Regions from separate parts of the Paenibacillus sp. PK1-4R genome, predicted to be linked through region 2. Evidence: riboswitches for the same ligand, from Rfam matches in the RefSeq annotation. Region 2 holds a riboswitch; each other region holds the start of a gene.
The links. Region 2 has a riboswitch for thiamine pyrophosphate ahead of QNO02_RS17585 (thiamine phosphate synthase). Riboswitches for the same ligand answer to the same signal wherever they lie in the genome.

Region 1 (10,571 bases), 3.4 Mb from region 2:
TGAAGTTACGAGCGATTGTATGGAGATACGTACGGAGTACGGATGACCCACTTAATTGATCAGCGAGATATGCCGAGATCATTCCATACAAAGACATGATCAGAACCATGCCAATCACCATAAAAAATGACATATCCAGCACACCTAGAATCTTATTGGACTTGTCGAAGGGCATAGAAAATGCAATCTTTCTCGCCACAGGGCCAACAATGAAAGACTCCACCAGAAACGCGATGACAAAACATAGTATGAATTGAAGCAGTATCTCAAGCGGGGACATCTTGCCGAGTAACCCACTGTGCCATAGATTGAAGAACATCATGACCAAGACCATTCCTGTACACATCATTAATCCGAAAATAATCTGTTCCTTCTTGCTGGTTGGCAATTCTCTCATCCTCTCTGTTTACCTTCGTAATTATAGAGATGACCAAACCCTCCACATAAGTGAACATTCTGTGAACAATTATGATTTTTTCCAATTTAAAATTGGATTTGACAACCATGTAGTACAGCCCTATGATATCCCTTAAAATGGTAGAAACATTCACTACATATGGAGGATTTTGATTATGAGTTTTCAAAAGCGCATCGACCACGTTGGCATTGCCGTCCGTGATCTGGATACTACACTTCGTTTTTATACGGAGGTTGTTGGATTGGAACTGAAAGACCGGGTGACGCATACCAACGGCGTCATTCAGCTCGCCTTTCTCGGCTTCAATGGAAGTAATGAGACTGAGATTGAGTTAATTCAAGGATACAGCGACAAGCTGCCTTCCGAAGGTACGGTACACCATTTTGCGATCCATGTAGATGACCTTGATTCTGAGTACAAACGCATCCAAGCCACCAAAGCCGTATTTATTGATGGAGAGATTATTACACTGCCTAACGGTTACCGCTATTTCTTCATCTATGGACCTGAAAAGGAATGGATTGAGTTCTTCCAGCGCTAAGAATTGGAGTTGATTTCATGAACATTTTAATTACCGGCGCAGCCGGGAAAATTGGCCGGGACTTGTCAGAAGCATATCACCTGCGACTAACGGATTTGAATATCGACAGACTGCATACGTATCAAGAAACCGACCATGAGATCATGACACTGGATGTGACAGACCCTGAAGCCTGTCAGCATGCTTGCGAAGGCATGGATGTGGTAGTACATCTGGCGGGAGACCCTTCCCCGAATGCCGGATTCTATGAATCGTTGTTGGACATCAATATCAAAGGTACATTTAATGTATTCCGTGCAGCTAAGGACCAAGGTGTGCAAAGAGTCATTCTGGCGAGCAGTGCACAGACGATTGAGGGGTATCCCATTGATGCTCAAGTCTATCCGGACATGCCAACACACCCACGGAATTTGTACGGGGTTAGCAAATGTTTTGGAGAATCGCTCGCTTCCTATTTTGCGTATACCGAAGGTTTACAAAGTGTAGCAATACGTATAGGTGCATATGATGATTTTCAACCGGACGGACCAGCGCTGGAAGCAAGGGATATGAGCGCGTATATTAGTCCGGCTGACTTGTGTGATTTGATGTTCAAAGCAATTACAGCTACCAATCTGGAGCCCTTCACCATACTGCATGGGATCTCGAATAATCGGTTTAAACGATTGAATCTGGAAACCACTCAGAAACAGGTAGGTTATGCCCCAAAATCCGATGCATTTGCACTCAGCCAGATTGCCTTATATGATTCGCCACGATAATTAATGAAAATAACACATCTAAACAGGCTGATATACATATGTATAACGGCCTGTTTGATAAGTTCATACGTGTCCCCATCCAGTTCCTGACTGGACACGTTCCACCCGCTGGCCTATAATTACACCTAGTAATGCCCGTAACTTCATAGTTTCCCAGGGGAGTCGGAATTGGCCGGCTGAGAGTGTATCCCACCAAGATACTAACCCTTAGACCTGATCTGGATCATGCCAGCGTAGGAATCGGAGTATATCGAAATGGCACAGCCCTATGGCTGAACGCCACCTCTCTAACGCCTGCACGCGTCCCGGAATACGGGACGCTTTTTTAATGTTCTTTTATATAGCCAGAGAGCTAAAAAAAGTGACGTTATTCAGATCTCAACTGGTATAAATCTGTTGATTTATGCAAGATGATTGGATATGAAGCCAAGGAGTACCCCGTGCCACTCGGCCGGACATATCGAAGGAGAGAATTACAGATGAAATGGCGTAGAACGATGGGATTGATGCTCTTATGCGTGCTTATGGTGACTGTAGCCGCATGTGGCGGCAAAGAAGCTGCCCCGGCAGAACAGAACAGCAACACAAATGCGGAAAGCAGTAACAAAGGTGACACTGCCGCCCTGAAAGATATTAAAGTGGTGCTCGACTGGACACCGAATACGAATCATACCGGCCTATATGCGGCTGTAGATCAAGGTTTTTACAAGGCTGAGGGCTTGAATGTAGAGATTGTACAACCAGGTGCCGGTGGCGCAGATACAATGGTTGCCTCGAATGAAGTGCCTTTTGGCGTAAGTTATCAGGAGAGTGTAACTCAAGCCCGCACACAGGGTGTTCCATTGGTCTCCATCGCAGCAGTTATTCAGCATAATACATCCGGGTTCGCTGCTCCGGCGGATCGGAATATCAAATCACCGAAAGATTTTGAAGGTAAAACCTATGGCGGTTGGGGTTCCCCAGTCGAAGAAGCCGTGATGCAATCCATTATGGAAGGCGACGGAGCCGATGTATCCAAAGTGAAAAACATTAACATGGGTGACGCTGACTTTTTCACCGCAGTGAAACGGGACATTGATTTCGCGTGGATTTTCTACGCCTGGACAGGTATTGAAGCCGAACTGCGCGGAGAACCGATCGACATGTTATATGTGAAGGATTATTCAGATGCATTGGATTACTACACACCTGTCCTTGTAACAAACGAGCAGACGATCCAAAACGACCCTGAGTTGGTGAAAGCATTCCTGAAAGCCACTTCAGAAGGGTATCAATATGCGATTGATCATCCCGAAGACGCAGCGAACATTCTGATCAAGGCCGTACCGGATCTAGATAAAGACTTGGTACTGGCAAGCCAGAAATGGCTTAGTCCAAAGTACACGGATGACGCCCCGCGCTGGGGTGAGCAAAAGCAGGAAGTATGGCAGAACTACACCGACTGGATGTTTAGCAAAAAACTGCTGGATGAACAGATCGATGTAAGCAAGGCATATACGAACGATTTTTTACCCCAATAAAATTTGCTTAAGTTTAACTTTTTTACACAAGAACGAAGAGTGCAGAACCCATCTGAAGAAGCGAAGCGCTCACCTTTATCCCCGGATTTCCTCCATTGAAATTCATTAAAGAAATCCGGGGATAACAGTGATCGTAAGAGGGTACTGCAATCGGAGTGATGAGTGTAAACCTGGTTCAATTCATGCAATTTATCACGAAAGGAAAAGTGATCTCTCATGGCAAGCACATTACTTAGCATTCAGGTTATTCCCAAAACGCCAAATGGCGAGAATTCTTACCCTTATGTAGATCGCGCCATTGAAGTTATTCAGCAATCCGGCCTGAAATATCAGGTGAACGCGCTCGACACCACGATGGAGGGGGAACTGGAGGAACTGCTGGAGGTTGTCCGTAAAATGCACGAGGTACTCGTGGAGGCTGGCAGCCCAAGCATCATCTCCCAGATCAAAATCGCCCATAGCCCTACCGGCTTCAGCATGGACACCCTGACGGAGAAGTATCGCTAATGCCTGCCTATTTCAAAAGTGTATGGCCGCCCATTGTGGCGGTTATTCTCTTTATAGCGATATGGCAGGGAGCCGTCTCCCTCTTCCATATTGAGAAATGGATGCTGCCTGCACCGTCCGACATCGCCCGCGAAGCGGCAACCCAGGCCGAACGGCTTGGCATGCACGCTTCCGCAACCATTCAGTTAACGCTGATTGGATTCGCGGCTGGCACAGCGGTCGGATTACTGATAGCGATGGTGCTGCATTTGGTCCCTTTTCTCAAGTCAGCCCTGTACCCTTTACTTATTCTTAGTCAAAATATCCCGACCATCGCGCTCGCGCCACTCCTGTTAATCTGGTTCGGATTCGGGCTGTTGCCCAAGCTGATTACGATCATCCTCGTCTGCTTCTTCCCTGTTGCAGTGGCGGCGATGGATGGCTTGACCCGTACTGACGCGGCGATGATGAACTATATGCGCATGGCTGGTGCGAAACGTCATCAGATTTTCTGGAAGCTGGAGCTTCCCCATGCGCTGCCATCCGTGTTCTCCGGTGTCAAAATCGCCGCTACCTATAGCGTGATGGGTGCCATCATTGCCGAATGGATTGGTGCAGACAAGGGTATTGGTTATTATATGATGCTGCAAAAGTCGGCTTATCGCACCGATCGTTTATTCGTGGCAATCATGATTATTGTCGCTCTCAGCTTACTGCTCTTCCTGCTCATTGCACTACTGGAGAAGCTGCTCGTGCGCTGGCGGCCACAGAAGCGGTAGTAAAGCATGTAATCTGTATATTAGGAAGTGATGACCATATGAATCGGCAACAGGAAAAACAAGTCCAGCCTGGACGAGGAGCAAGTGTAATGGAGCCAAAGTACAATGAAAAACTCCACCCGGCTACGCCTGATCGACCTGCCACTCCTGCTCCGGTTCCACCTGCACTGGACGTTGTTAATGTTCATGCATCATTCCGTGAACGGCGGAGCAAGTTACCGGTTCTGAACGGCCTGTCCCTGACTGTGGAGCAAGGCGAGTTTGTTGCTATCGTTGGACCTTCTGGCTGTGGCAAAAGCACCCTGTTCCATATCATCGGTGGTCTGCTGAAGCCACAGGAAGGCCAAGTGCTTATGAACGGTCAGAATGTAACGGGACAGCGTGGCAAGATTAGTTATATGCCGCAACAACCCGCTCTTTTCCCTTGGCGTACCATTGAAGACAATGTACTGCTTGCTGGTGAAGTAGCTTCAAGTGCTCCCCCTCGGGCCGAAGCACTTGCGGAAGCTCGTAAGTGGTTAAGCAGCGTGGGTCTTGCCGGGTTTGAGCAGGCCTATCCTCATATGTTGTCGGGCGGAATGCAGCAGCGTGCTGCTTTTCTGCGCGCCCTGCTCAGTCCGCAGGAGCTGATGCTACTGGACGAACCCTTCAGCGCACTGGATGCACTGACACGTAGCGACATGCAGCGCTGGCTACTTGATATCTGGGAACAGAACCGCCGCTCGGTGCTGTTCATCACCCATAATATCGAAGAAGCATTACTGCTAGCGGATCGGGTCTATGTATTATCCAACCGACCTGCAACAGTGTTGCACGAGGTACATGTTCCTTTTGATCGCCCAAGACGAGAAGAAATTACGGAGGAATCCGCTTTTCTGGAGCGTAAACGGCAGATTGCTCAGTGGATGAGAGAAGAACAGCAGAAAGCCCGCCTATAATAATAGCGCGGGTTTTTAAAGTTATTATTTTCCTTTATTGGGTGATCCACCATAAGAAATTCTGCGTAACATAGTTAGAATATAAATGACCACAAGGAGGAATTCCCGCGTGCATTCTCAAGCTTTTGCACCATTAATTGATGCTCATATTCACTTCGATCAGTATACCCCTGACGAACAACGCGAGATGCTGCTATCTTTCCCGTCTCAACAAGTCGAGGCAGTCATCGCCGTGTCCATGAATCTCGCTTCTGCCCAGGCCAACCTGGAGCTTGCAAAGCAACAGCCACGCAACATCTATCCGGCCTTCGGTTTCCATCCGGAACAGGAACTACCATCCGTTGCAGAAATGGACCTGTTCTTCCAATGGATCGAGAAGCATATGGGACAAGCCACAGCCATAGGAGAAGTTGGCCTTCCCTATTACAATCGTCTAGAGGCTGAGCAGGCAGGACAGCACTTCGATCAGAGCGGGTATATCGAACTGCTCGAACGTTTCATCCAACTTGCCAAAAAGCACAACAAACCACTTGTCCTTCATGCGGTATACGATGATGCCGATATCGTCTGTGATCTGCTGGAGCAATATCAGTTCCGACGTGCTCATTTCCACTGGTTCAAAGGTTCTCGCCAAACCGTAAGGCGCATGGCGGACAACGGTTATTTCATTTCCTTCACGCCGGATATTCTGTATGAAGAAGAGATTCGCGAACTCGCCCGGCAATATCCATCGGAACAAGTGATGGCCGAGACCGACGGACCTTGGCCCTTCGAAGGACCATTTCAGGGACGAATGACACACCCTGCCATGACCAGACAGGTCATCCAGGCATGGAGTGAGATCACTGGCATGGGAACCGAGCGGGCAGCCCGTCTCTTTTATCAGAACACAAAGCGTTTCTATGGCTTAACTTGATTACCAGCTGGTAGCAGCAAGCACTCTCGCTTGCCCTGCCAACACAGCACTTTACAACAAAGCACAAAGAAGCCAGTCGGTTTCGATCCGACTGACTTCTAATTTACTATATATATCAGTTGAACTGAATTTTTACACAGGAACGTAGAGGACAGAAATAACCTGAGGAAGCAGAGCGTTCGCCTTTATCGCTAGATTTTCACCTTCACAAAAATTGGATCAAAAAATCTGGGGATAACAGCGATCGGAAGGTTGTTCTGTCATCGGAGTGGCAAGTGTAACTACCTTCAGTTCAACTTAACGCTTCAAAAATCCTTTGCCTTCCAGGAACGGTCTCACTTGCAACCTTGTCGGCTCAGTCAGACGCTTCGCCATCAGTTCGGACCATGGAGTTGTTCTTTCACCGTTAGTCCGTTCTTTCATGTAGGCCGTCGTTGTCTCATCATACTGCTCAACACCCTTGATGCTCTGCTCGGCATTATAGCGATTATGATGCAGAACTGCATTCAGTGGCAGACGTGGACGAATCCCCGTTTCCTGATCTGCAACACCAATACACATGCCATACACCGGATATACCCCTTCCGGCAATCCCAACAACTCGGCTACTTCCTCAATCCGGGTCCGAAGCCCGCCGATATATACGATTCCAAAACCAAGCGACTCTGCTGCAAGAGCAGCATTCTGGGAAGCCAATGCAGCATCAATCGTGGCTACCATGAAATTCTCGGTTGAATCGGCGTACGATTCCTTTTCAGGAAGATGACGTTTCGCAGCATCACTCAGTCGATACAGATCAGCACACCATACGAGAAACACCGGGCATTCATTGACGTAGGCCTGATTGCCTGCCAATTCAGCCAGCTTGGCTTTTTGCTCTAAGTCAGTCACAGCAATTACAGTATATGCTTGCACACTACTTGAAGAGGAAGCCATCTGCCCAGCCGCTACGATGGCTGCAAGCTGCTCTTCACTTACCGGGTCTGGCTTGAATTTGCGTACAGAACGGTGTTTCATCATCAACTCAATGGTTTCATTCATGGTGGTTCACTCCCAATCCTCGAAGTACGAACTCAATTGTCTGCTCAGCGAGCTCGTCTGTATTCATATCCTGATAATCAAAGCCAAATCGTGAATTCTTGGCCCGTTTGTGCGCCAAAGCCACGCCCATAACCTGAAGCATCGCATAAGATACGGACTCGACCTGGAACAATCCCTGATCCTTACCCTCTTGCAGCAGTTCCCTCACTCGGGTCCAGACAGGGTCTAGAAAACGAAATACGGTAGCTGTACGATGTGTACGCAGTGTAATTTCAAGCTGCACAATATCACTCATCTCCCGATCCGTCATCGTGAACTTCACAACTTCACCAATAATTCGGCGGATACCTTCCACAGGCGAGGACATCGACTCTTCCGCCAGCGAGTTCATCATATGCCCCGGGAAAAAATGCTCAAATAATGCTTCGAACACCTTTTCTTTGCCGCCAAAATGATAAGACACCAACGACACATTGGCACCTGCCTCATCACATATTTGACGAACACTCGTCCCGTCATACCCTTGCTGTGCAAAAAGCTTTTTGGCTGCAAGCAATATCCTCGTTTTGATATCCAACTCCGGTTCCGTCATTCCGTCCCGCTCCCTCTTGTCCGTTCATCTTATTCGCTCCAGCTCAAGGACTGCAGCCAGCGATTCATCTGTCTATTATATTACACCAAGCACCCCGATGAAAATCATCGGGGTGCTTGTCCTATCCTATGATGCAGTGGTATGCATCTGCTGTATTAGTTGTTTGCTTGAGCAGGGCTTGGAGCCATAGCTGGCATGCGTTGTTTTTTCAACAACGTCACGACCAGTGACAACGCAACGGCAACCAACAATACAATCACGATAGAGCCCGCAGCAGACTGAACTCCTGGGCCTCCCAACTGCACGCTCAGAATACCCTGAACGGCGTATGTTGCAGGCAGGTACTGCCCAATGCCGCTATAGAAACTGTTCAGCAATTCACGCGGTACCATTGCGCCGGAAGATACCAGTTGCAAGGACAGTGAGATGATGTTGAACAGACTTCCTGCTGGTCCGAAGCAGATCAGGAAAAACTGGGAGAAGAACATGAACGTGCACAGGAAGAGCGCCTGGAACAACCAGAATGCAACGAATCCTTGTGCAATCTGTCCTCCCAGTGCCACGATCAGCGATGATCCCAGCAAGGAAACGACCAATGCAGAACCCACGTTAATGACTACTCTCGCGCCAAACAAAGTCAATCGGGAATAGGTAGATGACAGCATACCCATGGCTGTCTGGAGGTTCATCCCCATGATCATGGCACCTACATAGGAAGCCAGTACCATCATCATTGGCACCATCTGATTATTCATCCCGTTAACCGGGTTGATGGACGTTGTCGTTCCTTCCACTCGGGTAGTCAGGTTTGTAGCGGCTTCAGCAGCCTGTTCGGCAGGCGCGCCTGAAGCGGTCAACACTGTCTGTACCCCTTGTGCTGTAGCTTGTTTGTTAATTGTGTTTGTCACACTTTGTGATACACCTTGCATCATGCTTTTGATCGTAACCGGGTTCGCTTCATTAATGGTGTATTTAATCTCGGCGGTTGAGCCAGCCGTCTGAAGCAATTCGTTAAATCCAGCCGGGATATCGAGCACCATGTGTACTTGGTGATGATTCAGCTGGTCCAACGCTTCAGCCGCACTCAGATTAGATACGGTGTGGAAAGGCAGTGTTCCTGCGAGGGAATCTGCGATGCCTTTGGACATTTCGCCGTCCTCATTCACAATCGCAACCGTCAATTCCTTCGTGCGGTCGTTTACTCCCGAATATGCGGTCATCCAGATCACGCTAAAGATCACTTGGAACATAAGTGCTGTTACGATCCCTACAATCACTGGCGGTTTTTTAAACAATGTACGTAAAGCCTGTAACATAAAAGGTGTCCTCCATTACTCAAATAGTTCTAATTTGATTTAAACAGTTGTTTGAATCAAACGATCGTTTAAATTTTATGTGAATATGTCCATATTGTCAACTCATTTTTGAAAAATTCAGAAAATATAAGCTTTATTCATGAATGCAATTGATCCATTTTCACAAAAGAGCATTATGCTATCATTTCTCTGTAGAAAAGAACATCTATACCAACGATTCAGGCTTACTTTCTGGCGACTCAACTGTATTTTTTCTCAACAAAAAAACACGGTCCGCCGCAGCGAACCGCGTATTTATTCATCCTCACTTCATTGACAATGAGGCGTTGAATATATCTCCAAACAAAGGTCAGTTATTCACTTCTCTTCAGCTTCATGCGTTGCAGACGCAGCGAATTCAGTACAACCGACACGGAGCTGAACGCCATCGCTGCCCCTGCCAGCCATGGAGCCAGGAAGCCAACTGCCGCAATAGGAATACCAATAACGTTGTATCCAAGTGCCCAGAACAGGTTTTGTTTGATGTTACCCATCGTGCGCCGGCTCATCTCAATCGCATCTGCAATGCTGTTCAGATCACCACGCATCAACGTAATATCCGCCGCTTCCATCGCTACATCCGTTCCTGTTCCGATGGCCATCCCAATATCAGCAGTAGCAAGTGCCGGAGCATCATTAATGCCGTCACCTACCATCGCAACTTTCAGGCCACTCTCCTGAAGTTTCTTCACTTCCGCTGCTTTGCCTTCCGGCAGAACCTCAGCCAGAACTTTACGGATCCCTGCTTGTTCTGCTACAGCGCGAGCTGTTCGCTCATTGTCTCCCGTGATCATGATAACATCGATCCCCATCGCCTGAAGACGACCGATGGCTTCGCGAGAGGTATCCTTGATGGTATCAGCCACAGCCACGATACCTGCCCACTGACCATCCACCGCAACCAACATCGCTGTACGTCCCTGCTCTTCCAGTCGGTTCATTTGCTGAACAGTTTCCTCTGAGACATTCACCTGTTCATCCGCAAGCAGCCGCCGTGTGCCGACCAGAATTTCCTGTCCTTTTAATGAAGCTCGCACGCCGTATCCCGGTATGTTCTCAAACTTCTCTGTTGGGGTTAACTCCAGACCCTTGGCACGTATACCCGCAACAATCGCCTCTGCCAGCGGATGCTCGGAACTCTGTTCGGCCGCTCCCACTCGCTCAAGCAGATCGGATTCCGTCCAATTCGGAGCCGTAACAACATCAGTAAGGACGGGTTTACCT
Region 2 (10,571 bases):
CGCTTTCCAATATTCGGCGCCAGTTCAAATACAAAGGCACGATATCTGCGATCCCGTACACAACCGGATACCTGGATGCAATGAATCGCCGAGATGTAGCTAGATACTTGCAGTTGGAAAGTTTGACTGAGGATAAGGATATTCGTAAAGGGAGCTTTGCTGCAAGCATGAGCGAACTCGCTCGCCTGATTATGGACGGTGCAGGTATGCGCACAGTTCTGAAGAGGCTGGAAAGGGGAGCCTGAACCTCCGATGCTCTGGAATACCATATGGATAAGTTTAATTTTGATTCTGTGCCTGACTTATATCTGGTTCAAGTATAGAACGCTTCTGCGTGAAAAGAATGCTCGTGTTCCTGAACAGGAATCATTCACGATTGACATGTTGATTGAGAAGGTGAAGAACTCACTTCATGAGCTTAGTCATAGTCAGCTCGCGGATGCGGGTCTGCATGAAGAAGAATATCGTCGAAGAATCAATCAACGTGCCGAGATGAGAAAAGCACTGAAGGGCTGTGTCTCAGGCAGTATCAGCGACAAAACGTATGTCAAAAATCTGATAGGGGATTTGCTGACCCGAAGCATAGGGCTGAACAAATCAAATGTAGATGAAATTATTTTGTTTGCAGAACCAGATTTGTTGACGATCCAGGACCGATTCGAAATTGTGTTTTATCTGTACCGACAGCAGTTCGGTGTTGATGCACTCTCCCGCATGATTGATACCTACGATCTTGGCAGAATGAGGATGGAGGAAGGTACGGACGATGGAGGAAGTTATTATATCTCTGAGGAGGATATTCAGTATGTTTTCGAGTGCGAATATCGAGAGCTTGGATTCAGAGAAAAGACGGATATTATCGTTCAGCGTATCTATCAGCATTATAAAGGGTTCTCTGTTGTTGATGAGATAAGAGACCAACGTATTGACGGCGTTAGTGGTGGTGTTAGCGGTATGCTTGATGCTGTTCATAATATGGGACTTCAAAAACCGGCATCATGGAATGATTTGCTGGATCAAGGACTGGAGGATGATGAACATGAAGAACCGCTTAGCGGCATGGAAAGTGTCTGGATTTTCTATAAAGGTAAGTCCATTCATCTATCCTTTCTGTCATTTGGCAGCATCCGTGAACTGAAAAGGGTATGCCAGAATATATACAAATACAATTATCCCGGGCAGTTGTCGGAAGCAAGTGGATACAAGGTGAACGAGATGAAAGACGGCTCCCGTGTCGTTGTTGTTCGTCCTCCTTTTGCAGAATCATGGGCGTTCTTCGTCCGGAAGTTCGATATTCCGAATGCTTCACTTGAACAGTTGATTACGGGTAACAACGCAAATTTGCCAATAACACTGCTTCAATACCTGATGAAAGGAAGCCGGATCACAGCTGTAACCGGGGCCCAAGGTTCTGGTAAAACAACGTTGCTTATGGCTATGGTCAAACACATCTATGCATCGTACACCCTTCGGGTGCAGGAGATGGCGTTTGAACTTCAATTAAGACGGATCTACAGCCGACGTAATATTTTGAGTTTCCGAGAGACTGAACACATTTCAGGTCAACAAGGACTTGATTTGCAGAAAAAAACGGATGGTACCGTCAATATTCTCGGTGAGGTTGCGAGTGATGAGGTGGCCGCATGGATGATTCAAATGTCTCAGGTTGCCAGTCTGTTCACCCTGTTTACCCACCATGCCAAAACGTTTCGTGATCTGGTCTTCTCCCTCCGTAATTCCTTGCTCAAGACAGGTATGTTCCAGCATGAGCATATTGCTGAGGAGCAGGTTGTGAGTGTCATCAATTTCGATGTTCACATGAAAAAAGATGCTGAGGGACGAAGATATATCGAACGTATTACGGAATGTCTTCCTCGTGCGAATCAAGGTGATAGCGTGGAAGAGAGGGCAGGTTTTACATTTCGTAATGTTGTGGAGTACAGAAATGGAGAGTATATTGCAACAGCTCCAATTTCCTCTGGAAGCATGGTGGATATGCGAGACCAGATGACATTACAGGATGCCGAGAAATTTGAACAGTTTATGAAGCAACACTGGGGTGATCAGCATGACAATTAAATGGATTTTGCTCCTCGTATTAAGTATTTGTGCAGGAGGTTTGCTGATCACACTTCTGGTTCTAAGTATGTTACGTCACAGAGGAGGTGGTTCAGCAAGTCAGCCCGGCGTTATTCTTGCTCCTAGCGGGAAGGGACTCAAGGGAGTCGGATCAATCTTGTTGCAATCCTACCGTCTTGGAATGAAGGTCCCACTGTTATCAGCGTATATTTTACAGGTGCAGAAGCGTATTTCATTCCGTCATGTTGGGGATGAGCCTTCACTTCGCAGGCTGACGATGACAGTGGTTCTGATTATTCTTGGAGGTTATGGAGGCATTAGTGTCATTCTGTTTTTTCTACAGCCGGGCATCGCTTTTGTAATACTATCTGTGCTCTGTGCTGTGGTGTTAAACAGTCTGGTATTGGATATGTGCCTCAGTCGTATGGAAAAAAGGTTGCTGGTGCAGATGTTGGATCTCTTCGCAGATGTAAGGCATCGGTATCATCAGCATGGCATGGTTGAGGAAGCGCTATATGAGGCCGCTGAAGCAGGTACAGGAGAAGCAGCAGAACAAGTAAGACTGATCTACGAAGCTCTAACTTCTCCAGATCCGAATGAAGCACTTGAGCGTTATTATGAAGTGGCTCCCAACCGTTTTCTCAAAGGATTCGCCGGCGTTTCCTATATGGTCATGGAGTTTGGGGATAAGGACAGAGCCCAAGGCTCTATTTATCTTAAAGGACTGGGTAACCTGACTCAGGAGATTCATCTGGAGATTTTGCGGCGGGATAAATTGGATTACCTGCTCAAAGGACTTAATATCATCACGCTAGCTCCGGTATTGTTCACCGCTCCAATCGAACGCTGGGCCAGAGTCAGTTTTCCAACGATGGATGAATTTTACCGCAGCAAAATCGGTTTTGTTACCAAAATATCGATCTATGTCATCATCATCCTTGCTTATTTGCTTCTGCAAAGGCTCCAGCAATACGATGAAACTCGTTACCGGTCAGGGCATAAGCATTCATGGTTGGATCAGTTTCTGTACAAGCAAATCTTCATACGGAAATTGGCGATGTTGTTTGCAGCGAAACCTGGCAGTGCACAGTACAGTCAAACGATACGGCTCATGAGGGAGAGCAGCTCAGAGTTGAAATACGAATGGCTTGCCATTCGTCGAGTGATGTTATTCGCAGGTTGTTTGGTCCTTACAATGGTGTGCATCTTGCTGTTGCACCAGGTTGAACGTAATCATATCTTGTATGATCCAATCCGCGATGATCGAATGTTTGGTGCAATGGCTGAAGCGGATCTCAGGAAAGCTGAGGAAAAAACAGCGTTGGATCAATCCGTGTTGGAAAGTGTAGAAATGAACCGAGGAGTTACATACGAAGAAGTCTCCAAAGCGTTACAGCAGTTATCTCCAGTTCAGTTAGACCATGATACCCAGAATGAGACCATCACGCGCATTATGCAGAAACTTGAGGTGTATAACAAGCAATATGTACGCTGGTGGGAAATGATTATAGCCATTCTCATGGGTGTAGCAGGGTACTACATGCCCGTATGGCTTATGTTATTTCAGCGGAAAATGCGAAGGTTGGATATGCGACATGAAATCTATCAATTCCAGACAGTGATTTCCATTTTGCGTGAGATGGACCGGATGTCAGTCGAGGAGATATTGGAGTGGCTAAATCGATTTGCCGTCATTTTCAAGCGCCCGCTACAAAAATGTTTGTTGCATTTTGAACATGGGCCAGAGCTTGCACTTGAACAATTAAAGGAAGAGGCGGGCTTGCCCGAGTTCCAGCGACTGGTTGATAAATTACAGCTTGCGCTTGGCAAAATATCAATACGCGAAGCCTTCGATGATCTTGAGAGCATGATGGCATTCTATTTTGAACAACGTAAGCAGGAGTACAGCAAAATGATAGAAGTCAAAGCATCATGGGGGAGAACCATTGGATTTACACCTATGTACGCCCTTATCTTTTTGTATCTGGTTATTCCATTGGTCGGTATGAGTTTCTTGCAGATGAACATTTATTATGAGCAGATTCAGAAACTGTAGCACAATTCATCTGTGTGACAGTCTGAAATAGTTTAATAACTTATAACTTGGGAGGATTTATCATGAACAATGCATCAAGCGCTTTAAAGGTGGCAGCAGGGATTTTCTTAACAATCGCTTTGATCACAATTGTAGTTCTGTTGTTTATTTCGGCTCAGGAGGCAACCAAGACGGCCCAGAACAATTTTGCTGATATCCAAACCGAGTTGTCCCAGGCTGCATTTACGGTATATGACGGAACAACCATCAGTGGATCGCAGGTAACGAATGCGCTGCGTAAATATGCGGACAAGGATCAGTTCGGTATTCAAGTTATTACAGGTAAAAATAAAGCGGGTCAATGGTACGGCAATCAACTAAACATCTCACAGGATCTCAATAATGCGGACTACGGCTCGGTTATTGCACCCGACGATAAAGTGGGGATTATTAACCAGACCATGAGTGAAAAAGACAATCAATATGTAAATCCAAGTGGTAAATTCAAAGCCATTATCGTAAAAGACCGATCCAACGTGGTAAGAGGGCTGATCTTCCAGCAATCCTGACAGGAGTTGGTTTAACATGTCCCGGAATACACAGCATCTTATGTTGTTTTGTACGGCGGTTGTCCTGTTTGTGACAGCCTGCCTGTACGGGCAACAGAATGTTAAGATTTTATCAGCGGCCTTGAACGACAGAGTACAGACAACAGCAGGCATGGAAGGTCGGCTGACAACAACACTGCATACCACCAATCCGTCCCGGTATAGTGGTGCGGAAGTGTTGCATACCGTGAGACAGATGACAGGCACAGGCATTCCTGTAGAGGTAGACGGGACTTCCTATGTGATCGATCCACTTGTCAGCAAAACAGCGACTATTCCTGTCCAGCTCTATGTTACCTACAGACCAGAGTTTATACGAAATGAAACTGGAGAACTGCTCAAGATTGTTTTTTGGAAGGAGACCAGTGTGAATTGATTAATGCCGCATCCAAGCTGCTTGCCGTATTGCTCGCAGTCCTTCTGCTCTATGTGTACCCAACTGCTGAAACAGCTGATCGGCAGGATGATATAACACGTATGACGGCTGTTCAGAATGTAACACGTTTTGTTGATGCTGTCCGAACGAAAGGATATATTTCACCTCGAATGTTGGCTGAGTTTGAGGAGCAACTGGCCCAGACGGGCAATCTGTATGAGGTGTCGATGGAACATTTACATAAGAAATATGTACCTCATTATACAGACCCGATGGACAGTAACAGTTTTACCGGGACCTATGAGGTAGTGCAGGATGGATATTATGAAGCTCAGATTCGAGAAAGACTATTCCCATCCTCAGGTGTGATACCGGTTGATGATCCTGGCCGAAGATATACGTTGACGACAGGGGATTTTTTCACCGTGACGCTCCAAAATACAAATCGTACACCTTCCATGCTCATTCGTGAATGGTTGAGTGGCACGGCTCAGGCTTCAGCAGTATTTGTAACATACGGAGGTATGGTCCTCAATGAAGATTACTGAGCTATCCATTGTATTTGTGCTGATCTTCTTCCCGCTCTTCTGGATCATCTCACTCCATACCCAAGATGCCGAAGAGGCTCAATATCTTGGTCAACGATACAGATCTGCACTTCAAACCGCAGTCATGGATGCAGGTGCAGTCATGCATCAGAATGAGAAACAAAATGATGAAGCAGGTTATGATTCAACCAAATTTGTTAAAGCGGATAAAGAGCTTGCCTTGTTAACATTTACTCAGACGATGGCTTTGAATATGGGGATTCAGGATGATCCCGCAGCTATTCAAAACATGTTTAATTACATTCCTGCCGTGGTTATTCTGGATTATGATGGCTATTATATGTTGTCCACAGAAACAGAGATGACGGGTAACCGTGAAGATTCTTTCAGGCAAGTGTGGAGCCCCAAGAAACCTTATACATATTCAGATTCTAATGGTAACAGTATTAACTTTACACTGGACGACTACGTATATGCCTATGACGCAAACGCAGGGAAATGGATTGAAGGATTTCAAAAAGAACTGGCCTCAAGCACACAGATTCCTTTACTTCAGAATACCAGCGTATTTGAACAAGTTAGACTAAGCCGGATTGTGACTACTGTGCAGGATGATCTGGCTGATGTGATTAACCGCCATAATGAGTTTGCCAGAAAGAACGGTATTTCCTATACGTTCACGATGCCCCTGGTTGCGCAGGAAGATTGGTACAACTCCATTAACGATACAGGGATTATGGCCTTTATCCAAGGTATAGGTGTGGGTGACCAGAAGATCAACAATTATGCGATCGGTGGAGGCAGACTTGTGAAGAAAACGGCCATCGTAGGTGGGGTAGATCCTTTAACGGGTATCAGGTACTATTACCCCTCCACATGTGGTAATGGTTACCGTGCTGAAGAGGTGTTCACAGACGCAAGACAAGCAGCTGCGCAAGGCTATTTCGAATATAAATGCTCTAATCGTTAGGGTAGCCTGTATGACAAAATCATGTAAGAGGTTCTTGAACTGTTTACATTACTTTCAGAAAAGACGGGACCTGTGCTAGAATAGGGTTTCGGAACAATAACAAAAGTAATGTCTAATAGATAGGAGCAACCTCATCTTATGAGTTTATTGTCAGTAGAGAACGTAAGTCACAATTTTGGAGATCGCACGTTATTTAAAAATGTATCATTTCGTTTACTTGCCGGAGAGCGCGTAGGACTTGTTGGTGCCAATGGTGTGGGTAAATCCACATTAATGAACATCCTTACCGGTAAATTGCTTAAAGATAGTGGAAAAGTGGAATGGACACCTAAGGTCCGTTATGGATATCTGGATCAGCACACGAAGCTTACCCCAGGCAAAACCATTCGTGACGTGCTTAAGGATGCATTCCTTCCGTTGCTTGAATTGGAAAAAGAAATGATGAATATTACGGACCAGATGGCAGATGCAGATCCAGATAAGCTGGAGCAGTTGCTGGAAGAGATGGGCGATATTCAGGAACAACTGGAACAGGGCGACTTTTATCTGATTGACGTAAAAGTGGAAGAGATGGCCAATGGTCTTGGTTTGTCCGCAATTGGTCTTGATCGGGATGTCGCAGCTCTAAGTGGTGGACAACGTACCAAGGTGCTTCTTGCCAAGCTTCTGCTTGAGAAACCTACAGCTCTTTTGCTGGATGAGCCGACCAACTATCTGGATGTAGAGCACATTGAATGGCTGTCACGTTACCTGAAGGACTACCCGCACGCGTTTCTTTTAATCTCCCATGACACGGAATTCATGAATGAAGTCGTAAATGTCATTTATCATTTGGAATTTGCCAAATTAACGAGATATGCAGCGAACTATAACAAGTTCCTCGAGATGGCTGATATGAATAAAGCCCAGCATATTGATGCATACGAGAAACAGCAAGAGTACATCAAGAAGCAGGAAGATTTCATTCAGCGTAACAAGGCACGTGCTTCAACTTCAGGTCGAGCGAAGAGTCGGGAGAAACAGCTGGACAGAATTGAACGTATTGATCGCCCAGATGAAGCGGCCAAACCAACGTTCAAATTCAAGGATGCCCGTGCGAGCAGTAAAACGGTCTTTGAGGGTATTGATTTTGAAATTGGATATACGTATCCTTTGCTGCCTAAGATGACAATGACAATCGAACGTGGTGAGAAAATTGCCATCGTAGGTTGTAATGGTGTGGGTAAATCGACGCTGTTGAAAACCATCCTGGGAAAAATATCTCCACTCAGTGGAAAGACTTTCTTAGGAGATTACCTCGAAACAGCCTATTTTGAGCAGGAGGTTCGTGCTGGGAATATCACGCCGATTGAGGATGTCTGGAATGAATTTTCACATTTGACCCAAAATGAGGTCCGAGGTCATCTCGCTCGCTGCGGGTTGAAAAATGAGCACATTACTCGTCCACTTAATATGCTGAGTGGTGGAGAACAAGCCAAGGTTCGTTTATGCAAACTCTTGATGCGTGAAAGCAATTGGATTCTATTCGATGAGCCGACGAACCATCTGGATGTCACAGCCAAAGCGGAGTTGCAGCGTGCTTTGAAAGAATTCAAGGGAACGGTGTTACTGGTATCTCATGAACCTGATTTCTACGAGGGATGGGTCACCAAAACATGGAATGTCGAAGAATGGTCTGAGAAAAACTAAACGATTCAAGACAATGTTTAACAGAAATGACGGTGACAAAAAAAACCGTCTATGGTAACATAGGCTACAACTTCATATGAACACTAGGGGGGCCGCACGATGCGGCTGAGATGGAAGAATGCGATTCCGGACCCTTTGCACCTGATCTGGATCATACCAGCGTAGGGAAGTGGCGAGCGCGTTTCAGTGAATGACGTGAGCAAACGGCAATTCGAAAGAATTCAACCGTCTTGCTTAGTAAATTGAAACATGCAGTTGCGTGTATAACGTTATGGCTATAAGGTCTATAGCTTTATTGCACGAAATGAACTGTATGTATCAGTCAGTCATCTGGTCCTATAATTAATACGCAGCCACTCCCCTACGGGAGTGGCTTTTTTGTGTTTTCATAGCATTCAAGTCTGGAAGGAGATGAACAGTACGGTAATTTCTCATGAACATGTTCAAGAATCATTTGAATTGCATGTTGTATCTACGGGTGCAGGGGATCAGGCATCTTTTGTAAAAGCTGCAAAGGACGTTTGGCCTTTGGTGGACTATATTCACATACGAGAAAAACAACTCACATGGCAAGACAAGATCGGTTGGGCTCAAAGTCTGCGTAGCGTTGGCATTCCATCTTGCCGCATTGTTATCAATAGTTCAGAACTTCCTCCACAGAATGACATTTATGGCGGTGTACATTGGGGGCAAGATGCGATACGAAATTATAACCCTGCTGTTATAAGCAATGTGCAGCGCCTTCGTCTGGGTGTATCTGTTCATTCAATCGATGAGGCAAAAATCGCTGAAGAACGGGGAGCCGATTATCTTTTCTTCGGGCATGTCTACTCAACCAACAGTAAGCCTGATCTTGACCCCAGAGGATTACATGCTCTTGCTGAAGTGTGCAGGCGTGTCTCCATTCCTGTCATGGCGATTGGGGGCATCGAACCGGGAAACATTCAAGCTATTCGCTCTGCAGGGGCACAGGGAGTCGCCGTGATCTCGAATGTATGGGCGAGCGAGTCACCGGATCGGGCGGCTGCATTATTAAGGCAGGCTATCGTTGCTACAGAAAGTCTGAGTCCCTGAATCAAGGAGATGAGAGGATGAAAGAGATCGTTATTGATAAACCAGATAAGTTTCATGCAGAAACGATTATTGTAGGTGGAGGCGTTGTTGGTTGTGCTATCGCTTATGAGCTTGCTTCCCGTGGACAGGATGTGCTGTTGCTGGAGCGTTCGGCGATTGCAGGAGGCACTTCTTGCGCGGCGGCTGGAATGCTGGCGGCAGACAGTGAGGATTTTGCTCATCCTTTGATGGCTAAGCTTGCCAGACAGAGTAGACAGTTACTTATCGAGCAACAGGTGCTAATGGCTACACTCAGTGAGGTAGAGACTGGCCTGCAACGCCAGGGATTCCTAACTCCTTTTCGTTCATACAGAGAATTAAGTAGTTATAAGGACAATCGGAAGTCTGCGTTGTCTGCTTCTGCTGATGAGGTATGGTGGGATCGTTCCGTTGTGCAACAGGAGGCATCATGGCTTAACAGAGATACGTATGGAGCCTACTACAGACCTTACGAGAGTGAGATTCTTCCAGTCCATCTAACGAAGGCATATGCTGAATCCGCTCAAGCATTGGGAGCACGGGTTATGGAGGACATACAGGATATACGTGTGCAAGCAAACGAACTTGGCGTGCAGGGAATCACCACATCGATCGGTGAGATGAGATGCAAACATGTCATTATAGCGGCTGGATTACAGAGTGAAGAGTTGATGAGACATGTGAATCTGAGCATGCCTGTGTGGTCGGTAAAAGGAGAAATAGCCGCCGTTCAGTTCTCAGATGAACATGCAGGGTACAGACCTGACAGAACGGTGTATGCAGAGGATATCTATATTGTTCCCAAAGCCAATGGCGAAGTTTGGCTCGGGGCAACCAGTCTGCCAGGCAGAACGGATCTTAACGTTTCTGTACAGGGTGTCCAGAAGCTGCTAACAGCGGCTACCCACTGGGTACCTGGGATGAAAGAAGCACAATTTATGCGAGCGTGGGCAGGCGTAAGACCGGCAACTCCAGATGGACTGCCTTATATAGGTGCTTGCAAGAGTATACCAGGGCTGTTCGCCGCCTTTGGGCATTACCGCAACGGTATCTTGCTTAGTGCGATAACAGGCAGGCTTATCGCTGAGTTGCTCGCTGGCAAAAGCTCAGAAGAACTCGGAATTGAGGCGCTGAGTCCGGAGCGATTGAACAGAAAGGGAGTGGTGCAGTGAAT
Region 3 (10,571 bases), 3.4 Mb from region 2:
CGCAGGCAGGCTAAGGCGTATATTATTACTGCTTTTATCATCGTGGAAGGTCAGGGAGATCAACTGGCAGCGGACGTGCGTCAATTTTATCAGCATGCAGCAGGCGGGGCGAGTGAAGGATATCCTGATGTTCAGCCTGGCACGATGGCAAGTCTGAAAGAATTGGCAGGTGTACCTTCAGCTGCGGCATATACTGCGGCTTTGGTTCGAACTCTGCGTGATCGCTATCCGCAGGCGGAAGCCAGCAGGGTGCTTAGTGTTGGCTCTGAAGAAGTACGTCTCACAGCTGAGCAGATGAAACTGCGCTATGATTGAGTTCTTGATAATCGGACTTGGAATTGGGTAATAGAGATGATATGATGTGATTTCGGAAGGAGGGTGTTAGGATGGAAACGTTGAGATATACGTACTTATATGAGGTTGTATCTACAGGCGAAAAGTCTGAGTTCAGCCAAATGGCAACAAGCAAGGAAGAGGCTGCTGCACTGATCGTTGCTCGTATTGCAGATCTGGAGTTTACAGATGAGGCAGATATCAAGCTGGGCGACCTGATTGCTATTAGCAAACAGGTTGGCGACAACTATGTAGCGTGCGAGGGCTGTGCTTCTTAAGTGAGCATTTTGAAATAGGAAGTCTCTCAAAATATAAGCAAGTCTCTTTTTAAAAGAGGCTTGCTTTTTTGTCTACACCATAAGAGATATCTTTCAGTCATTCGGCTGGAGATATCTCTTTTTTTCTCTCATCCATCTAAGCTCAAGCTTAATAAGGCGGCCACAACAACTTGCGTGCTGTTTCGTACCGTTCAGCTACAGCCGGCCAGTAGACGACATTCCACCAATCCTCGATATACTTTTTACGTTCATTCTGATGTTTCAGATAGTAGGCATGTTCCCACACATCCAGTGGCAGGAGCGGTACGATATCGGACTGGGACAGGTTCTGGTGTTTTTCCGCCTGCAAAATCTCCAAACGGTGTGCTCTCGGGCTCCAGACAAGCATCGCCCAACCACTGCCTTCCACTTTGTTCGCGGCTTCCGTGAATTGATTCTTGAATGCTTCATAACTTCCGAAATCCCGTTTGATCTGTTCTGCGAGCATACCGGAAGGTTTACCGCCTCCAGCAGGATTCATAATGGTCCAGAAGATCGTATGCAGGTAGTGGCCTGCCCCGTTGAAGGCGAGTTCACGTTCCCAATGTTTGATGAGTTCAAAGTTATTCTTTTTTCGCGATTCCGCCAGCTTTTTCTCTGCTACATTTAGTCCGTCCACATAAGATTGATGGTGTTTGTCATGATGGATACGCATCGTCAGCTCATCAATATGTGGCTCCAGCGCATTGTACGCATAGGGAAGGGGAGGCAGTGTGTGTCCTCCAATGGGAACCGGCTTTTCTTTTACAGGAGGTGCTGTAGAGCTGGGTGTGGCTTGTGTTGTTCCGGTAGAAGGCGGTTGAACGGTTGCAGATTGGATCTGAGCTGAAGCGGCAGGTGCATTTACATTTCCCTCTGGAGAAGTTGGAGCTTCTGAAGCTTGGCGTTGGATGTTTCCTGACCCTGACGTATGCAGCGCATTTTCCAGAAAAAGTGACGGCTCCGAATCCGTTTCGCGCAAGATGCCAGGTTGGCCAAGCGTATCCAATACGCCCAGAAAATATTCCGATTCGCGGATAAAATGCAGAATGAGTACTTTGGCAAGCGGAACAGCTTGCACAGCAGCACTTTGTTCCAGAAGAACATACAGCTGTTTGATGAACTCTCTCGATTGCTGCCGAGCTGCCAACACAAGTTGATCGATACAACGAACCATGTAGGGAGCAGGTGGATGGGTTGCGGGCAATAGTTGTTTTAAAAGCTGATTGGCTACTCGCTCACTGTTTGCAAAGGTAGCCTCCCATTCCTCCAGTAGCTTGACGTATGGGGGCTCCAGATCAGGAACCAGGGCACGAATGACGAGTGTATGTTCTTTCTCCTGCTCTTTCCAGAAACGGATTTCCTCCAATGTCCGCAGAGGCAGTAGGTGACCATATCCATACCAGTTCATCTATGTTGAACCTCCTTCAGATGAAATTCATTACATGCAGACCATCTGTTCATGCGTCCCAAGAGTATATTCCGCGAGCTTGTTGTCCTATGATTGCAAAAAAAAGAGCCCCTGAGGGCTCTGGAAAAAATTCGATGATTGAAATTTGGTTATTCTCCACTATTCGTGTTTTGCACATCGTCACTGCTTGTCTTCGTTACATGACTCAGGAAAGTTGAGACACGGCGCAGGTATTCCTTTGGATGTTCCCGGAAGATCAACTCATGATGCGCATCCTGGACAATCCATACATCCGAGTACGGATTGGTCTGATTGGCGGCGAGTTGCTCCGCAATTGGATAAGGCGCCTTCTCGTCCTCTGTACCATGGATAAAGAAAATCGGGAACGGATAATCTTCCTTTTTCACTTCCTGATACGGGATCTGTTGCAATCCGGTACCATTCAGAACAGGGAACAACAGATTCATGATCTCGAGTGTGGGCTGACGCGGGAGATCGATCTGGTTATGAATGTTGTGGTACAGTGTATCCGGCTCAAGCAGGAACGTACTGTCCAGAATCATCGCATCCACTTCCTGTGTAATCAGCCCAGTCTGAAGCGCCGTACCGGCACCCATGGAGAAACCCCACACAACCAGTTCCTGCGCACCGCGCTGCTTGGCGAACTGGATGGCACCCAACAATTGCTGTGACTCAGCTTTGCCACCTGTGGCTACAGCTTTGTTCACCTGTGAGGCGAAGCCATAATCGAACATGACCACGTTGAACCCAAGTTGATGGGCATAATGTGCCAGGTCATACATGGGTACCCATGTTTCTTCACGATTGGCACCATAGCCGTGACTGAAAATAATCGTTTTGCTTGCAGCATTGTCAGCAGGTATATACCATCCCTGCATCGTCCGGCTGCCATCTGCTGCCGGGAACGTGATGTCTTCGTACTTCATGTTCTTGGCCTGCATCGGATTGGAGAAGACCGGCGCTACCGTTGGATTGGATAATACCCATGCGATGTAACCATGCAGTGCAATAAAACAAAACAGTAGAAAAAATACAACGGAGAGCAGCAACGCTACGATAATATGTTTGAACCGAATCAGCCTCGGTGATAGGGAAGAGGGCAGATCGGACACTTTTGTTTGCAGCGGGGCTTCGCTCTGGGATGTTGGATACATGAATGCCCCTCCTTTGAAGTTCAGTTGAAGATAACAACGACATGAAAAGAGAATTGCGTCGATTTCAGAGCCTGCTTCAGAGCGATATCTTAATCTAATATATCTTTATCGTATGTTCCAGTATAGTCAAAGTCAATTGATTGAGGGCATTTGTTACGCAATTGTTATATAGTTCTTAAGATATATGGGTAACATTACCTTAGTGTGTAAATTACAGGGGATTAAGTCTTATAAAAAGGAAAAATTTACAGGTTGGCCTATTTCGATTTTGGCTCTTTTTGGTTTACAGATGAGACCGTTTCTCATATAATTTATGTAACCAAGTTTCATGTGATGAAACATGAGGAGGGCATTATGCCATGGAAGATCGCAAGTTAACCGTCCGGGCTGTGGAACGGGCGCTGGATATATTATTATGTTTTACCACACGCAGTGATCTAGGACTCACCGAAATTGCCAGCCAGATCGGCCTGCACAAAAGTACAGTGCACCGTTTGATGGCTACGCTGGAGGATCGAGGGTTCGTGATCCGTGATGCAGCAACAGAGAAGTACCGACTTGGCATCCGAATCTGGGAACTGTCGGCTCATATGTCCCGCAGTGATGATCCCGCTATTCTGCTGCTGCCTGCGATGGAGCGACTGAGAGATCGATTGGGGGAGACCGTGAGTCTGTACCTGCGTGATGGGAGTGAACGGATACGGATTCAGGCTGTGCAAAGTGATCAGGCGATTCGCCGAGTCGCCCCCGTTGGTGTTAGACTCCCGCTGTCTGTGGGCGCTTCCAGCAAAGTTTTGATGGCGTTTGCCACGGACGAGGATCGTGAAGAACTGATGAACGGCCCGGAATGGCCGGTGTTTATTGATCCCGCGGTGTATTTGGCGCAAATGGGAGATATCCGGGATAACGGATATGCGACGAGTTATGAGGAACGTGAGCCGGGAGCTGCCGCGGTATCTGTACCGATTATGGATCGCAGAGGCAATATTGCAGCTGCGCTCTCGGTCTCAGGGCCTGTCAGTCGACTCTCGCAGGAGACATTGCATGAATACGCACCTGTATTGAAGGATGCTGCTACGCAGATGGGGCTCATGTTATCCTGATGTTTATGTAAGTTTTTTTCTCCAATGGAGTTTGATCATTTGGAATATAAAGGTTGTTTTTATGTTCCGGTTGCGCTACTCTGTAATGGACGGCCCTACGGGGCCAGCTTCATTGAATATGAACGGCGGCTTATGTAAGCCGCAACTTACTAACGTTACTGGGGGAGTCCGAATTGTCCGGACTGAGACGGAATCGCATGAGATTCCGGACCCTTTGCACCTGATCTGGATCATACCAGCGTAGGGAAGTAATCGGCGATATGACCTCAACCACCTCATGATGTGACCCTTGTAGTCTCCGTTAAGGAGCTGATTGAAGGTGCATTATTGGTGATGGACATAAAAGTCGGTTCCTTCGGGGACCGGCTTTTTTATATACAGTGAACGGGCTATATAGCGCGTACTCCATTGACTTCTTTTTTCAATAACCTGCGAAAGTGGGCTTGTATGATGAGAGAGAAGTCACCATAGATTCATGATCTGTGGCAGCCTCCGTCTGTTGTGAACTGTACATGAAAAGTGTCTCCCCTGGTCTGGCGTAGGATCGCTCTTTCTTCTCTGCATTGCGCATGATTTGGGACAGGTACGTAAGTAAGCTAATGACGATACCAACCAAACAAGCGACGAACACTGAGGAGGAGACAAGCGAACATGAGTACAGGAAATCAAACGGGACAACAAGCGATGGAGCAGGAACATAACGGTCAGCAGGTGGAAAAAGAAACAGGAGCGGCCGGACGGATTCAGCCCTTTCCGGGCAGCCGCAAAGTCTACATTCAGGGCTCACGGCCGGACATTGCTGTACCTGAGCGTGAGATAGCCCTTCATGACACGAATACTCCCCAAGGGGTGGAGCATAACGAACCGCTACGTGTCTACGATACGAGCGGGCCGATGACCGATCCCGAATTTCATGCGGATATCTGTGCAGGTCTGCCAGCCCTGCGTACCCGCTGGATCACAGAGCGTGGCGATGTTGAAGCTTATCAGGGTCGTACGGTTAAACCGGAGGATAACGGACTAAAGCCCGGAGGGAAGAAAGCTGGAGCCGAAGAGTACCCTGGATTGCGTGGCAAACCGCTGCGAGCACAGACAGGACGCTGTGTGACTCAGATGCATTATGCGAGGCAGGGAGTCATTACGGCAGAGATGGAGTTTGCCGCCATTCGTGAGGGCGTAGAACCGGAATTTGTAAGGCAGGAGCTGGCGAGTGGACGTGCGATTCTGCCATCCAACATCAATCACCCGGAGAGTGAGCCGATGTTGATCGGTCGTCATTTTCACGTGAAGATCAATGCCAACATAGGTAACTCTGCCGTATCTTCCTCCATTGAGGAAGAGGTCGAGAAGATGACTTGGGCGGTACGATGGGGATCGGATACGGTGATGGATCTGTCCACAGGCAAAAACATTCATACCACCCGGGAGTGGATTATCCGCAATTCACCTGTGCCGATTGGTACGGTGCCGCTGTATCAGGCGCTGGAGAAGGTGAATGGCGAAGCGGAAGCGCTGACCTGGGAGTTGTACCGTGATACGCTCATTGAGCAGGCAGAGCAGGGAGTGGACTACTTTACGATCCACGCAGGTGTACTGCTGCGTTATATCCCCATGACCGCCAAGCGGATGACAGGCATTGTGTCTCGCGGTGGGTCCATTATGGCAGCATGGTGCCTTGCGCATCATCAGGAGAATTTTTTGTACACCCATTTTGAAGAAATCTGCGAGATTATGAAAAGGTATGATGTGGCGTTTTCGTTGGGAGATGGACTTCGTCCAGGCAGTATCTACGATGCCAATGACGAAGCTCAGATGGCGGAACTGGCTACGCTCGGGGAACTGACGCAGATCGCATGGAAGCATGATGTGCAGGTGATGATCGAAGGGCCGGGTCACGTGCCGATGCATAAGATCAAAGAGAATGTGGACTTGCAGATGGAGATATGTAAAGAGGCACCGTTCTATACGCTGGGGCCGCTGACGACCGACATTGCTCCGGGATACGACCACATCACATCCGCCATTGGTGCGGCCATGATTGGCTGGTTCGGCACGTCCATGCTCTGTTATGTTACACCAAAAGAACATTTGGGCCTGCCCAACAAGGATGATGTGCGGGAAGGGGTCATCGCCTACAAGATTGCAGCCCACGCCGCCGATCTGGCAAAAGGCCATCCACGTGCTCAACGCCGGGATGATGCATTGTCCAAGGCACGCTTCGAGTTCCGCTGGCGTGACCAGTTTAACCTGTCACTGGACCCTGAACGTGCGCTGTCCTACCATGATGAGACGCTGCCAGCAGAAGGAGCCAAAGAAGCTCATTTCTGCTCCATGTGCGGACCGAAGTTCTGTAGCATGCGCATCACGCAGGACATTCGTGCCTTTGCGGCGGATATGAGTGCATTTAATTAACAATACGTCTTACAATGTCATTGACGTTGTGAGACGAGATTTTTTATCTGAAGTTTTGCAAATAGGAGGCTCTTCATCTACAAGTTGTTGCTAAGCGGGTTAAACCATAACCTGTTTTGTTGGAAGCTATAACTTGTTGTTTGATTAACATGTTTCCATCCTCATCTAGGGGCAAAGTAATAAGCAAATGCGCGACTTATGATTTAATCGGTCAACAGCATCGCGAGCTCTTTGTATATGACAAACGGCCGATCTTCGATTATTTACTCTGTTTCGATCACACCATCATTTTTAATTTTACTCTCCGAATTATCAACACTGAGATCTAAGTAACTCTACACGGAAAATATCATTCCAAATCAATTAAATACCATGAAATGAGAGTTCTCAGGTTAAATATGTCGCCTGACCATCTACTGTAACGGATTAATTGGGTTTCACCCAGACTGAACAGTTAAATTATTCACACAATGTTGAAGATTCTAACGCAAGTTACTATATGGAGCTACTGAAAAAACGTAAAATTATTCAAATGTTAGCATCTTAATCTCCCATCCGTCTTGTTGCGTTTCTGATTGGGTGTTTATCTATTTTGTTAAACATGGAATTAAATGGTTATATGTAACAACTGATTATATTTGTCTTTGTGAAAACTCTAACTTGAAAGCCAAAATCAACTTGACGACTGGCATATAGAGGGATACCATGGAAAATGTGGGTATATAACCGTCAATTTCTGTATTTAAGATGGATGTACTCTTCTATCTAATTATAGAGCTGAATTCCTGGAAATTACTAATTAAATAGAGTTATATAGTAATTTTGACGAATCCGCATCCATAATGAATTTTAAGTATTCCTTGTGAAGTATTGTCATTTGTATTCTTAAATCTATATTAAACACTCTATGAATGTGAGTTTTCAACCGTTAAGTTTTATTCTTCATCTGACTCATTTAGGATGAGAACACTTTTATAATAAGTGACTGAATTTTAAAAATAAACTGTGAGAGATGGATTTGAATTATGAAATTATTTTGTATACCTTACGCTGGTGGTTCTGCTGCCATCTACAATCAATGGTCAAGTCAATTAATTGGAATCGCTGAGATTATCCCTGTGGAGTTGGCTGGTAGGGGCAGGAGAGTGCACGAACCCTTTTATCGATCTTTTGAAGAAGTAGTGGAAGATGTTACATCAATTATTGTGCAGCAATTAAGTGGAGATCCCTATGCGATTTTTGGGCATAGCTTGGGGGCTATTCTCGCATATGAAACGACTCATAAACTGAGAAGTATGGGTTATAAGGAGCCTCGCGCCGTTTTTTTCTCTGGAAGATCTGCCCCGCATGTACCAGACAAGGATGAAAAAATCGTTCACGCGCTCCCAGATGAGGAGTTTATACAACACTTAGTGGAATTAGGTGGAACACCGCCACAGTTTTTTGAAAATACTGAACTGAAGAATCTTTTTTTACCTATCATTAGGTCGGACTTTCGATTATCCGAGACTTATAGTTTTAAAGAGAGAGACGACAAATTTCTGTGTGACACTTATATTTTTTATGGTAAGCAGGATGATAATCTATCAGGAGATATAAAAGAGTGGGATCAAGTGTGTGATAGCGCTTGCAATTATTTTGAATTTGATGGGGATCATTTTTTTATCCATAGCCATTCGCAATCTGTTATAGAGGCTCTTATTAAAGGTCTAAATTCTGGCTAGTTGGCAAGATTCATGATAGTTAGGATGAGCTAGGATTGTGCATAGCTATATTCAACAGAATTGAGGTAGTGTTTTTTATAAAAAACTCTTTATTTAAGCCAATGAAGACACTTTCCAAGATTCCCAGAAAACATTCTTCAACCCGTGGGACAAAAGTTTATTTGAGCATCTACAGTCAGTTCACTACGTGATTTGCCAGAAGAACGTTATAATTCATGAAAAACGGTCTACAGTCGATTTTGTAAATGGAGAGATATAGAATTACTTGTCACCATCTTCTGAGCGCTTCAATTAGAAATTGATTTTGAAAACGTAAGCATTGATTCTATATCGGTTAAAGAGACAAAGCTTATGGCTCAGAAGCTATTCGGATTGGATTAAGGCAAAACAAGCGTCCTACATCAATCCACCTAAAGTAAATAATGAAAACGTTAGGAAAGTCTATTGGTTCTTGTATAAAGAGCGCCACTTATTGGAGTATTTTTCAATGAAGTCAAACATTTCGCCGCGTAGCCACTTGTTAGGACAGGGATTCCAAGTCATTTTTGTCATTTGTATACGTGGCTTCCATTTTTAAATTGACTCAGTAATGAGTTTTCAGACACATCCTAGTCAGTTCATTCATAGTAAGCACAATTAAGAGGGGGACTCACTTGTATGAAACAGTTAAGCGGGAGTGAATCTACATTTTCATTAACACACGCACAGAAAAGAATTTGGATGATGGAGCAACACTATCCAGATACTTCGATAAATAATGTTACACTGTATTTTGTTTTTAAAGGAGAAGCGAATTTAGAGTGGATTGAAACTGCTATTCACTATAATCTTAGCAACCATGTAGGTTTTGGATTGCGATTTTCCCTTAGCCAGGATGGTGAGCCATATCAATATTATGTGCCTCACCGTAATACCCCGTTGCCAATGATCGATTTCAGTAATTTTGATAGTCCTGATGAGGAATTTAAACTTTGGACAGAAAAGCAAGCAACTATTCCGTTTCAATTGGAAAACAGCCCTTTATATTACGTTTCCCTTTTCAAAATCAGTAATGATGAATGCGGATACATTATTAAAGCGCATCATATTATTGCTGATGGCTGGTCGGGGTATGTGTGGCACCAAGATACTCTTGAAATTTATGAAAAGCTAGCAAAAGGCGAAAAACGTCCAGTCGGGAAGTGCAGCAACTTTCTGGATTTTGCTGAAAATGAAGAAAAATATTTAGTTTCTAAACGGTACATAAAGGACAAGGGATTTTGGTTAGAACGCTACCAAGATTTTGAGTCTCCCACGACTATGGGATCTTCTAAAGTTATAATCAACAATTCGGTTGGAACACGGAAATCCTTCCAATTGAATAAAGAGCTTTCTGAACAGATTAGAGAAAGACTTTATAAGAGTGGAATTTCACTAAATGCTTGGTTTATCTCTTTAATGCTTGCTTATTTGTATCGGACTACGGGGGAAAACGATTTAGTAATTGGGACTCCAGTCTTAAATCGTTCTGGAGCTAAAGAGAAATCTGCAATTGGCATGTTTGTAAGTACAATGCCACTTCGGGTTCAAATAAATGCTATGCAGAACTTTGACTCGTTTAGCAGAGAAGTCCAGCGGGAATTAGTTTCATGCTACTTCCATCAAAAATTTCCTTACGATAATTTAGTGCAAGAATTAGAATTGCGAAAAAGGGGATTAGATCAGCTATTTTCTGTTGTTGTGAATAACTTTGGCACCAGACTAGTAACTAATTTAGGGAATTTAACCATATATGCAAGTGAGGTTTATAATGGACATCAATATTATCCATTTCAGTTTACTGTTAAAGATTGGTCTGTGACTGATGAAATCGAATTAGCTTTCGACTATAAAAGTGATCACTCGGATGAGATTGTTAAGCAGATATATAGCTCTTTTATTGTTATGATCAAGGATATTATCAAAGAACCTAATCTCGTGGTTCAAGATATCCGTTTATTAGATGAAGATGAAGCAGGCCAGCTTAGAGATGCATTTAATGACACGACGAAAGCCTATTCACGGGAAGCAACAATTCATGGGTTGTTTGAGGCCCAGGTGGAGCAGACGCCGGATGCGGTGGCGGTGGTATACGGGGA

Region 1: another riboswitch for thiamine pyrophosphate. It lies ahead of QNO02_RS02345 (ABC transporter substrate-binding protein); the one in region 2 lies ahead of QNO02_RS17585 (thiamine phosphate synthase).
Region 3: another riboswitch for thiamine pyrophosphate. It lies ahead of thiC (phosphomethylpyrimidine synthase ThiC); the one in region 2 lies ahead of QNO02_RS17585 (thiamine phosphate synthase).

The regions. Positions count from the first base shown of each region.
Region 1 is NZ_CP126535.1:483,629-494,199, reverse strand. Features, by position in the region: gene QNO02_RS02360 (DUF2798 domain-containing protein) at 1-397, opposite strand, end outside; gene QNO02_RS02355 (VOC family protein) at 573-959, shown strand; gene QNO02_RS02350 (NAD-dependent epimerase/dehydratase family protein) at 977-1,720, shown strand; TPP riboswitch at 1,866-1,978, shown strand; gene QNO02_RS02345 (ABC transporter substrate-binding protein) at 2,200-3,240, shown strand; gene QNO02_RS02340 (thiamine-binding protein) at 3,457-3,747, shown strand; gene QNO02_RS02335 (ABC transporter permease) at 3,747-4,505, shown strand; gene QNO02_RS02330 (ABC transporter ATP-binding protein) at 4,544-5,443, shown strand; gene QNO02_RS02325 (TatD family hydrolase) at 5,529-6,359, shown strand; gene nfsA (oxygen-insensitive NADPH nitroreductase) at 6,657-7,400, opposite strand; gene QNO02_RS02315 (TetR family transcriptional regulator) at 7,393-7,992, opposite strand; gene QNO02_RS02310 (YhgE/Pip domain-containing protein) at 8,148-9,308, opposite strand; gene QNO02_RS02305 (heavy metal translocating P-type ATPase) at 9,662-10,571, opposite strand, start outside.
Region 2 is NZ_CP126535.1:4,066,327-4,076,897, reverse strand. Features, by position in the region: gene QNO02_RS17625 (CpaE/TadZ family protein) at 1-245, shown strand, start outside; gene QNO02_RS17620 (P-loop NTPase family protein) at 253-2,079, shown strand; gene QNO02_RS17615 (hypothetical protein) at 2,069-4,135, shown strand; gene QNO02_RS17610 (hypothetical protein) at 4,198-4,683, shown strand; gene QNO02_RS17605 (hypothetical protein) at 4,700-5,098, shown strand; gene QNO02_RS17600 (hypothetical protein) at 5,095-5,646, shown strand; gene QNO02_RS17595 (hypothetical protein) at 5,633-6,616, shown strand; gene QNO02_RS17590 (ABC-F family ATP-binding cassette domain-containing protein) at 6,755-8,305, shown strand; TPP riboswitch at 8,381-8,490, shown strand; gene QNO02_RS17585 (thiamine phosphate synthase) at 8,684-9,379, shown strand; gene thiO (glycine oxidase ThiO) at 9,397-10,569, shown strand; gene thiS (sulfur carrier protein ThiS) at 10,566-10,571, shown strand, end outside.
Region 3 is NZ_CP126535.1:703,653-714,223, forward strand. Features, by position in the region: gene QNO02_RS03280 (lipoate--protein ligase family protein) at 1-315, shown strand, start outside; gene QNO02_RS03285 (hypothetical protein) at 387-611, shown strand; gene QNO02_RS03290 (Fe-Mn family superoxide dismutase) at 760-2,040, opposite strand; gene QNO02_RS03295 (alpha/beta hydrolase) at 2,190-3,215, opposite strand; gene QNO02_RS03300 (IclR family transcriptional regulator) at 3,575-4,318, shown strand; TPP riboswitch at 4,469-4,582, shown strand; gene thiC (phosphomethylpyrimidine synthase ThiC) at 5,003-6,730, shown strand; gene QNO02_RS03310 (thioesterase II family protein) at 7,756-8,454, shown strand; gene QNO02_RS03315 (non-ribosomal peptide synthetase) at 9,112-10,571, shown strand, end outside.